Regions from separate parts of the Actinomadura rubteroloni genome, predicted to be linked through region 1. Evidence: riboswitches for the same ligand, from Rfam matches in the RefSeq annotation. Region 1 holds a riboswitch; each other region holds the start of a gene.

Evidence for each region. A riboswitch is a leader RNA that binds a small molecule or an ion and turns the genes downstream of it on or off. The one in region 1 is predicted to bind cobalamin.
Region 2: it holds a riboswitch for cobalamin, as region 1 does, so the genes downstream of both, BTM25_RS04525 (ribonucleoside-diphosphate reductase subunit alpha) here and BTM25_RS08545 (CbtB domain-containing protein) in region 1, are expected to answer to the same signal.
Region 3: it holds a riboswitch for cobalamin, as region 1 does, so the genes downstream of both, cobN (cobaltochelatase subunit CobN) here and BTM25_RS08545 (CbtB domain-containing protein) in region 1, are expected to answer to the same signal.

What each region holds. Positions count from the first base shown of each region.
Region 1 covers NZ_MTBP01000001.1:1,926,298-1,931,350, forward strand. Annotated here, with positions in the region: gene BTM25_RS08535 (SRPBCC family protein) at 724-1,179, shown strand; gene BTM25_RS08540 (CbtA family protein) at 1,705-2,553, opposite strand; gene BTM25_RS08545 (CbtB domain-containing protein) at 2,588-2,812, opposite strand; cobalamin riboswitch at 2,847-3,001, opposite strand; gene BTM25_RS08550 (histidine phosphatase family protein) at 3,025-3,600, shown strand; gene BTM25_RS08555 (TetR/AcrR family transcriptional regulator) at 3,601-4,236, opposite strand; gene BTM25_RS08560 (medium chain dehydrogenase/reductase family protein) at 4,349-5,053, shown strand, end outside.
Region 2 covers NZ_MTBP01000001.1:1,030,285-1,035,337, reverse strand. Annotated here, with positions in the region: gene BTM25_RS04535 (patatin-like phospholipase family protein) at 1-316, shown strand, start outside; gene BTM25_RS04530 (ribonucleotide-diphosphate reductase subunit beta) at 326-1,336, opposite strand; gene BTM25_RS04525 (ribonucleoside-diphosphate reductase subunit alpha) at 1,333-3,582, opposite strand; cobalamin riboswitch at 3,652-3,874, opposite strand; gene BTM25_RS04520 (hypothetical protein) at 3,972-4,547, shown strand; gene BTM25_RS04515 (YcnI family copper-binding membrane protein) at 4,618-5,053, shown strand, end outside.
Region 3 covers NZ_MTBP01000001.1:1,192,241-1,197,293, reverse strand. Annotated here, with positions in the region: gene BTM25_RS05255 (precorrin-8X methylmutase) at 1-391, opposite strand, end outside; partial or broken gene BTM25_RS05250 (precorrin-3B synthase) at 431-1,516, opposite strand; cobalamin riboswitch at 1,557-1,738, shown strand; gene cobN (cobaltochelatase subunit CobN) at 1,776-5,053, shown strand, end outside.

The DNA.
Region 1 (5,053 bases):
TCAACAGCACGATCCTCCGCCCACTGTGCGCTCAAGACTTCAGTTTATTCGAGAATGGGAAACGATCTCGCCACCGGCGGGAAACGATCAATGCACCGACCTCTCCACTGTAGGTCAGCCCCGCTCGTGAACACTCCACGAGTCGGGCCATCGTGGCCGGCGCAGGTGCGCCGATCACGATGGCCTACAGTGTTTTTTGGGAGGGCGCCCCCCGAACTCCCCGGTGTAGGGCACTGCCCTGCACCTTCCGGTATCGACTTTCGTAGTGATGGCCGCGAGTGAGGAATCGGGGCCAAGCCTTCCGCTTTTTCTGACTGGTCGCCGTGGCTCGGGGCGACGGGTTCGTGCCGTGCCGTCCGTCTTGGCTGGCGCCTATCGGCGGCGGGCCGCGGTGCTGTGGGCGCGGGGATTTTCACTGGGCTTTCGTAGCGTTCATCGTGGACGGTCATGACGTCGTCATCGGGTTCGGTGTTCGGGCCGGTCGGCGGCTAGCGCCGCTGATCCGCCTTCTGCGAGCGCCGATGGCGGCACTGAATTCGTCGTCATCGCGGATCCGCGCGATTCTCGCTGCGCCTCGCAGTTGGGCCTTCTGCGCCCATGCGCCCTGGCGCGGGTCGGGCCGGTTTCGTTGTCAACGACCTGTCTACTGCCGGGACGGCCGAGCTGCTTGGCTCGGAGGTCCCGGCCGGAGGCTCCGGCCCGGACGCGGGACGGGAGACGCTGATGCGGCGCGACGGTTATGAGATCCGGCGGACGATCGAGGCGGACCCGGACTTGGTGTTCGGGCTGCTGGCGGACGCGCCCTCGTGGTCGTCCTGGGCACGGCCGCTCATCATGACGTCACGCTGGTCGAAGGACGGCGTCGCGGGCGGTGTGGGAGCCGTTCGGATCACGGGCATGTGGCCGTTCCTGATCCGCGAGGAGATCACCGAGCAGGAGCGGCCGTCGCGGTTGTCCTATCGGTACATCGGTCGGCTGATCCCGGTCAAGGATTACCAGGCGACCATCGCTCTGGAACCCGTGGCGGACGGCACCACCGGCTTGACCTGGTCGGCGTCCTTCACCACTGCGGTCCCCGGACCGGGCGTGCGATGGGGCATCGAGGCTACCGTCCGCCTCTTGATCGCACTCTTGGTCCGCGAGGCGACCAGAAGCGAACGGAGCTCCACCGGCACCTGATCGATGCCGCCCAGTGGCTGCCTGCGATGAGTGCGCTGCTGGTCTCCCACCAGGGCGAGAGCGGCGAGCGGGGGCCTCTTTCTCGGGCCGTCCGGGCGGGAGGCTGGCCCGCGCGGGCCAGCCTCCCGCCGGCATGTGTTAGCCGCCCAGGCGCTTTGCGGGTGTCGACGACCTGGCCGAACAGCTTCCAACGGTCACCGGTGAAGCGCACGAGCTGGGGTGATTCGATGGGTAGCCGTCCTGTGGCGTCCGGGCCGCCATCCTGTCCGCCTGACGGCCCGACCGGAGGCCTCTTCGCCGACGGTAAGCCCTTGGTCTGACGCCGCGCCCGCCGGTCACGATCCGCTGAGCGCCCTGCGCTCGCTCCGGTGAAGTGAGAACCCGCAAGGCAGAACCGGCGGTTGCCCGCCCGCACTGAACCAGCCTGCTAACTACGTGCCGTTTCATGGCGAGCCAACGGGGCCGTGCAGCGCGTTGAGGATGCGGCGCACGAGCGAACCCTGTCGGTTCTCACGGGGCGGCGGGTCAGACGGTGGCGGGTGCCGCGTTCGTGTCCGGACGCGGGCCGAGCAGGCGTTCGGCGAGCGGCGCGAAACACAGCCCGATCGTCCCCCACAGAACGGCCTGCGCTGCAACCGAGAAGAAGCGGAAGGCGAACAGGGTGTCGGCGGGGAAGCCGGGGTAGACGATGCGTCCTTGCGCGTCTCGCAGGGGCAGCGGTGTCTCGGTGGCGTGATGTCCGTACGCCTCGACGTTCGCACTGAGCTCGCCGAAGGACGGCAGGACGAGCATCACCGCGCCGAGAACCACCGCGCAGGCCAGGACGGCGAGCAGCGTGGCGTTCCACGTGCCGAAGCGGGCCTGGAGCCGCTGCCCGAGCCACGCCCCGGCCACCAGGACGACGATCGAGATCCCGACCATCAGCAGGTAGAGCCCGCTGCGCTCCCGGATCGTGTCCTCGTGACCGATGGCCGGGGGATTGGCGGGGTACTTGGCGAACGGGATCAGGTACAGGGCGAGGAAACCGCCCCCGGCGACCAGCAGTGCGAGCGTCCGCGGCCGGACCTTGCCCGTGCGTCCGCAGGCCAGCGCATAAGCGACGGCGTACAGCGCGCCCATGGCGATACCGAACGCGATGATGCCCACGCCGATGCCGACGTTGCCCTGGAAGGCGCGGCTGAATGGTTCGGCGTGCTCGTGCTCGACGGCCAGTCCGGCTGCCTTGTCGAGCGCGGACTGGGCGGTGTGGCGGCCGCTCTCGTAGTCGATCGCCTTCTGGATCTGCGGCTCGGCGAAGATCCGGGCGAACAGAAACGCCAGCAGCCCGCCGATCGCGCCCACGGCCATGCCGCGGACGATGAAGTGCCGTTCCACGGCCTACTCCTTCAGTTGTGTCCGGTGCCGTGGATCAGTGGCAGGGGAAACCGAGGAAGTGCCGCGCGTCGTGGACAAACTCGTGCACGTGCGTGTCGTTGCCGAACACCGAGGTGGCGCCCTGGTCGATGCCGATGAAGTAGTACAGCGCCACACCGAGCAGAACGGTGCCGAACAGCCACAGGGCGGCGCGCGTGCCGCCGAGGACGACGGGGGTGGAGCCGGTGCGCGCACCGTCAAGGGTGGTGGACGTGCTCATGTGGGGCCTCCCGGGGATCCTGCGTCCCACGCTCGATGGACCGTTTGCGATGGCGGAGGTCTGACTCTCCGGTCCCGGGACGGGACGGATCACAGTGGCGCGACCGTGCCGGATTTCCACCGACTTCCCCTACCATCTACCGTCGTGACCTTAAGCTCCGCGCGTCGAACCGTCAATGAAAGGCTGTTCACGTCCGTCTCGGTCACCGGGCGGTGACGGTCCGGCTTTTCCTCGTCGCGCACGCGCCGACGGAGGCGACCCGCTCCGCCCGCTTCCCGGACGACGAACCGCTCACCGCGCACGGCCTGGCCGCAGCCCGCGAACGCCGTGGCGCGCTCCGGCGGATCGACGTCGCCTACCGGGGTCCCGAGGCCCGCTGCCGCGCGACCGCGCAGGCACTCGGCCTGGACGCGGCCACCGACCCGCTTCTCGCGGACGTGGACGTCGCCGGATGGCGCGGCCGTACGCTGTCCGAACTGGAGACCGAGGATCCGGCGGGCCTGGTCGCGTGGATGTCGGACCCGGACGCTTCTCCCCACGGCGGTGAGCCGCTGTCCCGGGCGATGGCGCGCATGGCGACGTGGTTGGAGCGTCTGCCGGCGGGTTCGCTGCGGGTTGCGGCCGTCACGCATCCCGCGTTGATCCGCGCCGCCGTCCTGCACGTGCTGGCCGCGCCGCCCGGCGGGTTCTGGCGGATCGACACGGAGCCGCTGTCGCTGACCGTCCTGTCCCGCGACGGCGGCCGGTGGAGGCTGCGCGAGACCGGGCATCCGCTTGCGGCCGGGTAGTCAGTCGGCCAAGACGTCCGCGAGTTCGGCCGCGTAGAGCTGCGCCGGGTCGAAGCCCATTCCGGTGAATTGACCGGCGACTTCCAGGGACAGGACGCCGTGCATCCGTGTCCAGAAGCTCAGCGCCTTGTGCAGCACGGCGGGCGGCGCCGGGTGGTCGCCCGCCCAGGCGCGGTGGTCGGCCAGGTGCGCGTCGAGCGGCGTCGCCGGCGGGTCCAGCGTCATGCAGGCGTCGAGCAGGAGCGCCATCGTCTCGGACGCGATGAGGGTGATGTCGTCCGGCGCGTGGTAGCCGGGGACGGGCGTGCCGTAGATGAGCAGGTACCGCTGCGGGTCCTCCAGCGCCCAGGCGCGCAGGGCGTGCGCCAGTCCGGCGAGGTCGGCGCCCGCTTCGGCCGCTGATCCGAGCGTGTCGGCGAGGCTGCGGTAGGCGTCCCGGACGAGGTCGGTGATCAGCTCGTCGCGGCCCGAGTAGTAGCGGTAGAGCGCGGGCCCGCTCATCCCCATCCGCTTGGCGATCGCGTTGAGCGAAAGTGCCGACGCGCCCGTCGTGGCGATCTGCTCCCGCGCGTGCCCCTTGATCTCGGCGCGGACCTGGGCGCGATAGCGCTCGCGCGGCGTGGCTGTACCCGCCATGACCACCTCCCCGACTCCAGTTAGAAGGTATCACGAACGCTATTGACACTCATCCAAGCGTCCGGTTATAACTTCTAACGAAAGCATGAGCCTCTAGGTACAGGAGATCGCCGTGAACACCGAAGAACTGGTCGAGGTCGTCCTGCCGGGCCGGGTCGAACCGGACGGCCTGCAGATCCGCCACGGGACCGTCCCCGCCGCCGGGCCCGGCCGCGTGGTGATCCGGATGGAGGCGACCGGCGTCTCCTTCGCCGAGCAGCAGATGCGCCGGGGCCGCTACTACGACCAGCCGCCGTTCCCGTTCGTCCCCGGCTACGACCTCGTCGGGACGGTCTTGGCCGTCGGCGCGGGCGTCGCACCGGACCTGGTCGGCGCCCGGGTCGCCGCGCTGGTCAAGGTCGGCGGCTGGGCCAGCCACGTCGTGGTCGACGCGGCGGACGTCGTGCCGGTCCCGGACGGCGTCGGCGCAGCGGAGGCGGAGGCGCTGGTCGTCAACGGCATCACCGCGTGGCAGATGCTGCATCGAAAGGCGCGTGTCCGCGCCGGGCAGACGATTCTCGTGCACGGTGCCAGCGGCGGTGTCGGTTCGGTGCTCGTCCAACTCGCTCGTGCCGCCGGCGTGACGGTGATCGGTACGGCGTCGGCCCGTCACCACGCGGCGCTGCGGGACCAGGACGTCGTCCCGGTCGACTACCGCGCCGACGACGTCGCCGCACGGGTCCGCGAACTCGCCCCGGGCGGGGTGGACGCCGTCTTCGACCACGTCGGCGGCCCCGGCATCGTGGACTCGTGGCGTCTGCTCGCCCCGGGGGGCACG
Region 2 (5,053 bases), 900 kb from region 1:
ACCGCCGGTCGAGATCGCCGGGAACCGGTACATGGACGGCGGCCTCTACTCGACCACGAACGCCGACCTCGCCGCCGGCTGCGACCGGGTCGTCGTCATCGCGCCGCTGCTGGAGCTGGCGTTCGTCCCGACGCTGGAGCGCGAGCTGGCCGCGCTCGGCCCCGAACGGGTCGAGGTGGTCGCGCCGGACGCCGCCACCGGCGAGCTGTTCGCGCTGACCACCTTCGACCCGGACCTGCCGAACTCGACGTTCGAGGCGGGCCTGCGGCAGGCCGCCGAGCAGGCCCCGGCGCTGGCCGGGGCCTGGGACGGCTAGCCGGGAAGGCTAGAACGCCTCGTCGAACGCCACGCTGCCCGCGACGCCGATCTGGTACGCCGAGACGCGGCGCTCGAAGAAGTTCGACAGTTCCTGGACGTCCTGGAGGTCCATGAACGCGAACGGGTTCTCCGCGCCGTACCGGACGGGCATCCCGAGCCGCGCGAGCCGCTGGTCGGCGACGTACTCGAGGTAGCGGCGCATCGCGTCCGCGCTCATGCCGGGCAGCCCGTCGCCGCACAGGTCGCGGGCGAAGGCCAGCTCGACGTCGACGGCCTCCTCCAGCATCCGCGTGACGTCGGCGGTGAGGCCGGCGTCGAAGAGTTCGGGTTCCTCCTCGCGGACGGTGTCGACGACGGCGAACGCGAAGCTCATGTGCATCGACTCGTCGCGGAAGACCCAGTTGGTGCCGGACGCGAGCCCGTTCAGCAGTCCGCGCGACCGCAGCCAGTACACGTACGCGAAGGCGCCGTAGAAGAACAGGCCCTCGATGCACGCCGCGAAGCAGATGAGGTTGAGCAGGAACGCGCGCCGGTCCGCCGGGCCGTCCAGCCGGTCGAGCGTGTCGATCGAGCCGATCCACCGGAAGCAGAACTCGGCCTTCGCGCGGATCGACGGGATGTGTTCGATCGCTGCAAATGCACGGGCGCGCTCGTCGGCGTCCGGAAGGTAGGTGTCGAGCAGCGTCAGGTAGAACTGGACGTGCACGGCCTCCTCGAACAACTGCCGCGACAGGTACAGCCGCGCCTCGGGCGCGTTCAGGTGCTTGTAGAGGTTCAGCACCAGGTTGTTCGCCACGATCGAGTCGCCGGTCGCGAAGAACGCCACCAGCCGGTTCACCAGATGCCGCTCCTCGGGCGTCAGCCGGGCGAGGTCGGCCAGGTCGGAGCCGAGATCGACCTCCTCGACCGTCCAGGTGTTGCGGATCGCGGCGCGGTAGCGCTCGTAGAAGTCGGGGTAGCGCATCGGCCGCAGCGTGAGGTCCATGCCGGGGTCGAGCAGCATCGGCTTGTCGGTCACTGGCACGCCTCGCACGCCTCGGGGTTCTCCAGGGAGCAGGCGACGGCGTCCGGATCGGCCACCGCCGTCACGGTCGTCTGCGCGATGCGCGTCGCGGGGCGCGACCGCAGGTAGTACGTCGTCTTCAGGCCCTGCTTCCACGCGTACAGGTACATCGAGGACAGCTTCCCGATCGTCGGCGTCTCCAGGAACAGGTTCAGCGAGTGCGCCTGGTCGATGTACGGGGTGCGGGCGGCGGCGAGGTCGATCAGGGCGCGCTGCGGCAGTTCCCAGGCCGTCCGGTAGAGCGCGCGCAGCTCGTCCGGCAGGTCCGTGATGCCCTGGACGGAGCCGTTCGCCCGCTTGATCGCGTCCCGGACGGCGGGCGTCCACAGCCCGAGCCGCTTGAGATCCGCGACGAGGTAGCCGTTGATCTGGAGGAACTCGCCCGACAGCGTCTCGCGCTTGAACAGGTTGGACACCTGCGGCTCGACGCACTCGAAGCAGCCCGCGATGGACGCGATCGTCGCGGTCGGCGCGATGGCGATCAGCAGCGAGTTGCGCAGGCCGACGGCCGCGACGCGCTCGCGCAGCGCCGCCCACTCGGCGGCGGGCGTCGCGTCCGGGAAGTGGTCCGGGTGGAGCTGGCCGCGCGCCGTCCGCGTCTGCGCGTAGGCGGGCAGCGGGCCGTGCAGTTCGGCCAGGTCGGCGGACGCGTGGTAGGCCGCGAGCGCGATCTCCTCGGCGATCCGGGTGGACAGCGCGCGGGCCTCGGGCGAGTCGAACGGCAGGCGCAGCTTGAAGAACACGTCCGCGAGGCCCATCACGCCGAGGCCCATCGGCCGCCACTTGCGGTTCGCTTCGGCGGCCTCCTCGGTGGGGTAGAAGCCGCGGTCGATCGTCCGGTCCAGGAAGCGGACGGCCGTCCGGACGGTCCGGCGCAGCCGCTCCCAGTCCACGCCGTCCGGGCCGGTGTGCGCGGCGAGGTTGACCGACCCGAGGTTGCAGACGGCCGTCTCGCCGTCGGACGTGACCTCCAGGATCTCCGTGCACAGGTTCGACAGGTGGACGACGTTCTCCGGCTCGGCGGTCTGGTTGCAGGCGCGGTTGGCGGCGTCCTTGAACGTCATCCAGCCGTTGCCCGTCTCGGCGAGCGTCCGCATCATCCGGCCGTACAGCCGCCGCGCCGGGATCCGCCGGACGAACCGTCCCGCCTTCTCCGCCGCCCGGTACGCCGCGTCGAACGCGTCGCCCCACAGGTCCGTCAGCTCGGGGACCTCCTTCGGGTCGAACAGCGACCAGTCCTCGTCGGCCTCGACCCGGCGCATGAACTCGTCCGGGATCCAGTTCGCGAGGTTGAGGTTGTGGGTGCGGCGCGCGTCCTCTCCGGTGTTGTCGCGCAGTTCGAGGAACTCCTCGACGTCGGCGTGCCACGGCTCCAGGTAGACGCAGGCCGCGCCCTTGCGGCGTCCGCCCTGGTTGACGGCCGCGACGGAGCTGTCCAGCGTCCGCAGCCACGGGACGATGCCGTTGGAGTGCCCGTTCGTCCCCCGGATCAGCGAGCCGCGCGACCGGACGCGCGTCCACGAGATCCCGATGCCGCCCGCGTACTTGCTGAGCCGCGCGACCTGCGCGTACCGCGCGTAGATGGACTCCAGCTCGTCGCGCGGCGCGTCCAGCAGGAAGCAGGACGAGAGCTGCGGGCGGCGCGCGCCGGAGTTGAACAGTGTCGGCGAGCTGGGCAGGTAGGCGAGCCCGCCGAGCAGCGCGTACAGCTCGGCGGCCTCCTCGACCGTGTCGGCGAGCCCGGCCGCGACGCGCAGCCAGAAGTGCTGCGGACGCTCCAGGACGCGGCGCGTGGACGGATGCCGCAGCAGGTACCGGTCGTAGAGGGTGCGCAGGCCGAAGTACTCGAACCTGTCGTCATCGGCGTGGTCGACCAGCGCGTCGAGGGCGTCGGCGTTGCGGGCGACGAACGTCGCGGTCCGCTCGTTCAGCAGGCCCTGCGCGTGCGCGGCGGCCACCGAGCCCGCGAACGTCGTGACGCCCTCGGCGGCGGCCTCGTCCGCGATCAGCCCGGCCAGCAGCCGCGCCGCGACGCGCGAGTACGCGGGCTCCACCGCGACCAGCGCGGCGGCCTCGCGCACCGCCTGCTCGCGGTCGCCGCCGTCGGCGAGCACCCGGGCGGGGTCGACGCCGTCCAGCCCGGCGCACGCGCGCTCCACCTCGGCGGCCGGTCCCGGCGGCGCGATGAGTTCCTGTGTCACGTGCCCTCTTCCCCTCGCGGACGCGGAAGGGCACGCGGCGACGCCGCGCCCGGCCTCCCGCGAAGCCTGGACGTTCCCGTCGTACTGGCAGGTCTTCGGACTCGCGGGCGTCGCACCTCGTTCGGTGCGGCCTAGTGGCCGTCGCTTCCCGGTCCCCGGCTCGGGGTCCAGTGCTCTGTGACGGCGGTCGTTCCCGCTCACCGCTGCGGGGCAGTCCCGGAATCACACCGGGTTCCCTCTTGCGACGTCCCCGGCCGGTTCCGGCCGGGGACGAACCAGCACGGGCCACGACCCTACATCTAGTTGATCGGCTTTGCATCCGTCCCACATGTAGGGAGTGTTGGGGGGTGCGTCACGCCGCGGACGTCGGCTCTACGATGGTCGGCGAGATGAGTCCGCCCGCCCCTGTTCCGTCGTCGCGCGCCGCCCGCGCGGTCGTTTTCGCGACCGTGTGCACGGTGCTCGCGGTTTCCGGACACGCGGTCGCGTCGTCGTGCGCGGTGTCCGTCGCGGCGGTCACGGCCGGGTTCGGCGGCTCGGCGCTGCTCGGGTTCGCGCTGGCCGGACGCGAGCGGTCGCTCCGCACGATCACCGGCGTGCTCGTCGGCGGGCAGTACGCGCTGCACTGCCTGTTCAGCGGGTCGTCCCGGCCGGGGATGGTCATGCATCACGCGGCGACCGTCCCGGCGCCCGTCGAACACCACTCCGGCTCGTGGATGACGCTCGCGCACCTCGGCGCGGCGCTCGTGTCGGCGTGGTGGCTGCGGCGGGGCGAACGCGCCGTGTGGGGGCTCGCGCGCCGGCTCGCCGGACGGCCCGCGCGGCTCCTCCTGGTTCTTTCGCGTCCTTCGGCTCCGGCGGCTCCGCGTCCGGTTCCGGCCGTCCGGCCGCGTCCGGTGGTCCGCGTGCTGCGGCACGACGTGGTCCGGCGGGGGCCGCCGTCCGTTTCGAGGGCGCTCGGCTGAGCGCCGCAACGTCACCCGGCCGCCTTCGGCACCCGGGTTCTTCTCGTACGTCTCGAAACGGAGCACCACCATGCCGGTTCGCCGGATCACCCTTGTGGCGGGCCTCGCCGCCGTCGCCGTGCTCGGCCTCGGCCCGTCCGCGTCCGCGCACGTCACCGCCAACCCCCGCACCGCCGAGAAGGGCGGCTACACCAAGATCAGCTTCCGGGTGCCGAACGAGCGGGACGACGCGTCGACCGTCAAGCTCGTCGTCCACCTGCCGCAGGACCACCCGATCACGTCGGTCTCGGTGCGTCCCGTCCCCGGCTGGACGGCGAAGGTCGAGGAGGCCGCGCTGCCCAAGCCCGTCACCGTCGAGGGCACGCAGCTCACCAAGGCGCCCGCGACCATCACCTGGACGGGCGGCAAGATCGACCCCGGCCAGTTCGAGGAGTTCGACGTCTCCCTCGGCCCCCTTCCCGCCGACACCGACCGCCTCCTGTTCCCCGCCGAGCAGACCTACTCGG
Region 3 (5,053 bases), 730 kb from region 1:
CGACGGCGCTGTCCAGCCTGTCGCCCCACAGGTCGAGCGCGGCGGCGCTGCGGGTGGTGCCGAGCCGCGCGGCGAGGTCCGGGACGCGGGGGTCGCCGAGCGTGCAGATGACCTCGTTGCGCGCGGGCAGGCGGCGGCGCGTGATCCCGGCGGCGACCATCGCGGCGTCGCACAGCACCGGACGGCCGTCCAGCAGCGCGGCGCGGGCGGCTTCGACGGCGCCGGGCGCGACGTCGAGGTCGTCCACCAGGTCCACCATCCCGCACGCGTGGATCATGCGGACCGCGACGCGGGCGACGTCGGCGGGCAGGCCGTCCAGGTCCGCCTCGGCGCGGATCGTCGCGAACGAGCGCCGGTAGATCTCGGCGCCGTCGCGGACGTAGTCGATCACAGGATCCTCCGTTGGGTGGCGGACGTCGTAGCCCGCGGGGGTCGCGACGACGGCGACGTGCCGTCCGGCGGGCCGACCACACTGCCGCTCGCAGCCGGACCAGTGAACGGGCAACCCGCCCGACACAACAAGCACGCCGTCAGCATCGGCACGCGCGGTGGTGCGGGCGTCGGTGCGGACGTCGGTCAGGGACTTGGCGCAGCCGGGTTGTCCGGCGCATGCGGTGACGCCGTGCCAGGGCGAGCCGGGGTCCAGGACGAGTCCGGCGGCGGTGAGCGCGGCGGCGGTGGCGGCGGTCGTGTCCGGCACGACGACGGTCCGGCGCGGCGTGGCGATGATCTCGTGGCCGGTGAGCGCGGCGAGGTGCGCGGGTTCGAGCCGGCCGAGCGGGACGAGCGCCGTCACGGCCGTCCGTCCGTCTTTCTGCGCGGTGATTCCGGGTGCGGGGAATTCGCCGTGCGGGACGGCGATCGGAGTGCCGCCGGAAAGGCCGAGCCGTTCCGCCGGGTTCTCCAGTTCGGCCATGCGCCACGCCGTTCCGCGCACGGCGAGGAACGTCCGGGCGACGTCCAGCAGAACGCGCACGGCGTCGGCCGGCGCGACCCGGACGCCGCTGTCGCGACCGGCCAGGACCAGCGCGAACGTCGCCGCGTCGAGCGCGAGGACGCCGAGGTCGGGACGCAGGGCGGTCACGTCGCCGCGCCCGTCGTCGAAGGCGAAGAGAAAGCGTCCGGGAAGGTCGGCGAGCGCCGGGTCGGCGCACAATCCCGCATCGAACTGCGCGACCAGAGGACGGACGTCGAGAAAGCCCCGCCCGTCCCGTCCGGAAAGGACGCTGGCGAGAATGTTGCGCACCCGTTCGTGCGCGACGGACGGCAGCAAACCCGCGTCCCGCAGCCGGGCCGCGAGCGCGACGCCGTCCGCGAGCCCCCGGAGCTGCACGTTGCCGCGCGAGGTCAGGTCGAGCCGCCCGTCGCCCAGGTCGCGCGCGGCGGCGGCCAGCGCCGCGAAGCCGGCCGGGGACAGCGCGCCGCCGGGCAGCCGGACGCGCGCGAGCAGACCGTCGGCGGCCTGGTGCACGCGGACGGCGCCGGGGCACGCGTCGGGGCCGGAGCGGTTCGTCACAGCCGCCGATCCTAAGCGCCCGGCCGTTCCGAGCTTGACGCGGATGTCCGCGATGACCAGAGTGGTGATCAGCGACAAAGCGGAGGAAGCCGGTGTGAATCCGGCGCGGTCCCGCCACTGTCACCGGGGAGCGAACCCCGTCACAGGCCACTGCGCGAGCGGGAAGGCCGGGGCGAGCGCCGATCCGGGAGCCAGGAGACTCCCCTGTCGCGGCGACCCTTCGATTCGGGGCGAGGATCCCGGGTGAGGACACGACCGCGTGTTTCTGCTGCTGTCCACCTCGGACACCGACCTGCTGAGCGCACGTTCTTCCGGAACAGCGTTCCGTCTCGCCAACCCGTCCCGGGTGGACCCGGCCGACCTGCCGGAACTCGTGGACGGCACCGATCTCGTGATCGTCCGGCTGCTCGGCGGGCGCCGCGCCTGGGAGGACGGCCTCGACGCGCTGCTGCGCGGCCCGCGCCCCGTCGTCGTGATCAGCGGCGAGCAGGCGCCGGACGCCGAGCTGATGGAACTGTCGACCGTCCCGGCCGGTGTCGCCGCCGAGGCGCACGCCTACCTCGCGCACGGCGGCCCGGCGAACCTGCGCGAAATGCACCGGTTCCTGTCCGACACCGTCCTGCTGACCGGGCACGGGTTCGCGCCGCCCGCCGCGACGCCCGCCTGGGGCACGCTCGACCGCGCGCCCTCGCCGGGCGACGGCCCGCTGATCGGCGTCCTGTACTACCGCGCGCACCACCTCGCCGGGAACACCGCGTTCGTGGAGACGCTCTGCGACGCGATCGAGAACGCGGGCGGACGCGCCCTGCCGATCTTCTGCGCATCCTTGCGCACCGCCGACCAAGCGCTGCTTGCCGAACTGGGCCGCGCGGACGCGCTGGTCGTGACCGTCCTCGCGGCGGGCGGGACGAAACCGGCGCTCGCCGGCGCGGGCGGCGACGACGAGGCGTGGGACGCGGGCGCGCTCGCCGCCCTGGACGTCCCGATCCTGCAGGGCCTCTGCCTGACCGGCGACCGCGCGACGTGGGAGGCGAGCGACGACGGCCTGTCCCCGCTGGACACGGCGACGCAGGTCGCGGTGCCCGAGTTCGACGGACGGCTCATCACCGTCCCGTTCTCGTTCAAGCGCATCGACGAGGACGGCCTGAGCGTCTACGCCGCCGACCCCGAGCGCGCCGCCCGCGTCGCCGGGATCGCGGTGCGGCACGGACGGCTCCGGCACGTCCCGGCCGAAGAGAAGCGGGTCGCGCTGATGCTGTCGGCGTACCCGACCAAGCACGCGCGGATCGGGAACGCGGTCGGCCTGGACACGCCCGCGAGCGTCGTGCGGCTGCTCGCGGCGCTGCGCGACCACGGCTACGACACCGGCGACGCGCTGCCGGACGAGGGCGACGCGCTCATGCACGCGCTCATCGCGGCGGGCGGCCAGGACGCCGACTGGCTCACCGAGGAACAGCTCGCGGGCAACCCCGTCCGGATCCCGGTCGCGCGCTATCGCGACTGGTACAAAACACTTCCCGACGAGCTACGCGAAGGTATCGAGCAGCACTGGGGCCCGCCGCCCGGCGAGCTGTTCGTGGACGACGACGCGATCGTCCTCGCCGCCCTGCGCTCCGGCAACGTCGTCGTGCTGGTCCAGCCGCCGCGCGGATTCGGCGAGAACCCCGTGGCGATCTACCACGACCCCGACCTTCCGCCGAGCCACCACTATCTCGCCGCCTACCAGTGGATCCGGGACGAGTTCGGCGCGCACGCGGTCGTCCACGTCGGCAAGCACGGCAACCTGGAGTGGCTGCCCGGCAAGGCCTCCGGCCTGTCGGCGGCGTGCGGGCCGGACGCCGCGCTCGGCGACCTCCCGCTCATCTACCCGTTCCTCGTCAACGACCCCGGCGAGGGCACGCAGGCCAAGCGCCGCGCGCACGCCACGCTCGTGGACCACCTCATCCCGCCGATGGCGCGGGCCGAGAGCTACGGCGACATCGCGCGGCTCGAACAGCTCCTGGACGAGCACGCCGGCGTCGCCGCGATGGACCCGGCGAAGCTGCCCGCGATCCGCGCGCAGATCTGGACGCTGATCCAGGCGGCGCGGCTGGACCACGACCTCGGGCTGGACGACCGTCCGCACGACGCCGAGTTCGACGACTTCCTGCTGCACGTGGACGGCTGGCTCTGCGAGGTCAAGGACGTCCAGATCCGCGACGGCCTGCACGTCCTCGGCGTCGCGCCGACGGGTTCCGCGCGCGTGGACCTGGTGCTCGCGATGCTGCGCGCCCGCCAGCTCTGGGGCGGCGCGGTGACGCTGCCGGGGCTGCGCGAGGCACTGGGCCTGGACGAGTCGGGAACCGATCGCACCGGTACCGACGCCGTCGAAGCCGAAGCGCGGGAACTGGTCGCGGCGATGGAGGCGGCCGACTGGGCGCCCGAGACCGCGGCCGAGCTGGCGGACGGTCCCGTCGCCGACATCCTGCGGTTCGCGGCCACCGAGATCGTCCCCCGCCTGGACCGGACGTCCGACGAGATCGGCATGGTCCTGCACGCGCTGGACGGCGGTTTCGTCCCGGCAGGGCCGTCCGGTTCGCCGCTGCGCGGGCTGATCAACGTGCTGCCGACCGGCCGGAACTTCTACTCGGTCGACCCGAAGGCCGTCCCGAGCCGCCTGGCCTGGGACACCGGACGCGCCATGGCCGACTCGCTGCTCTCCCGCTACCGCGAGGAGACGGGAACGTGGCCCGAGTCGGTGGGCCTGTCGGTGTGGGGGACGTCGGCGATGCGGACGTCCGGGGACGACATCGCCGAGGTCCTGGCGCTGCTCGGCGTCCGGCCCGTCTGGGACGACGCGTCGCGCCGCGTCACCGGCCTCGAACCGATCCCGCTGGACGAACTCGGCCGCCCGCGCATCGACGTGACGATCCGCATCAGCGGCTTCTTCCGCGACGCGTTCCCGCACGCGGTGGCCCTGCTGGACGACGCCGTCCGGCTCGCCGCCGCCCAGGACGAACCGGACGAGTCCAACTATGTCCGGGCGCATGTCGCCGCCGACCGCGCCCGGCACGGCGACGAGCGCCGCGCGACGATGCGCGTGTTCGGCTCGCGTCCCGGCGCGTACGGGGCGGGCATCCTGCCGCTCATCGACAGCCGCAACTGGCGCGACGACTCCGACCTCGCCGAGGTCTACGCGGTCTGGGGCGGCTACGCCTACGGGCGCGACCTGGACGGCGTCCCCGCGCGCGACGACATGGAGAACGCCTACCGCCGCATCGCCGTCGCCGCCAAGAACACCGACACGCGCGAGCACGACATCGCCGACTCCGACGACTACTTCCAGTACCACGGCGGCATGATCGCGACCGTCCGGGCGCTGACCGGGACGGCCCCGCGCGCCTACGTCGGCGACAGCACGCGGCCCGACGCCGTCCGGACGCGGACGCTGCACGAGGAGACCGCGCGCGTGTTCCGGGCGCGCGTCGTCAACCCGCGCTGGCTCGCCGCGATGCGCCGCCACGGGTACAAGGGCGCGTTCGAGCTGGCCGCGACCGT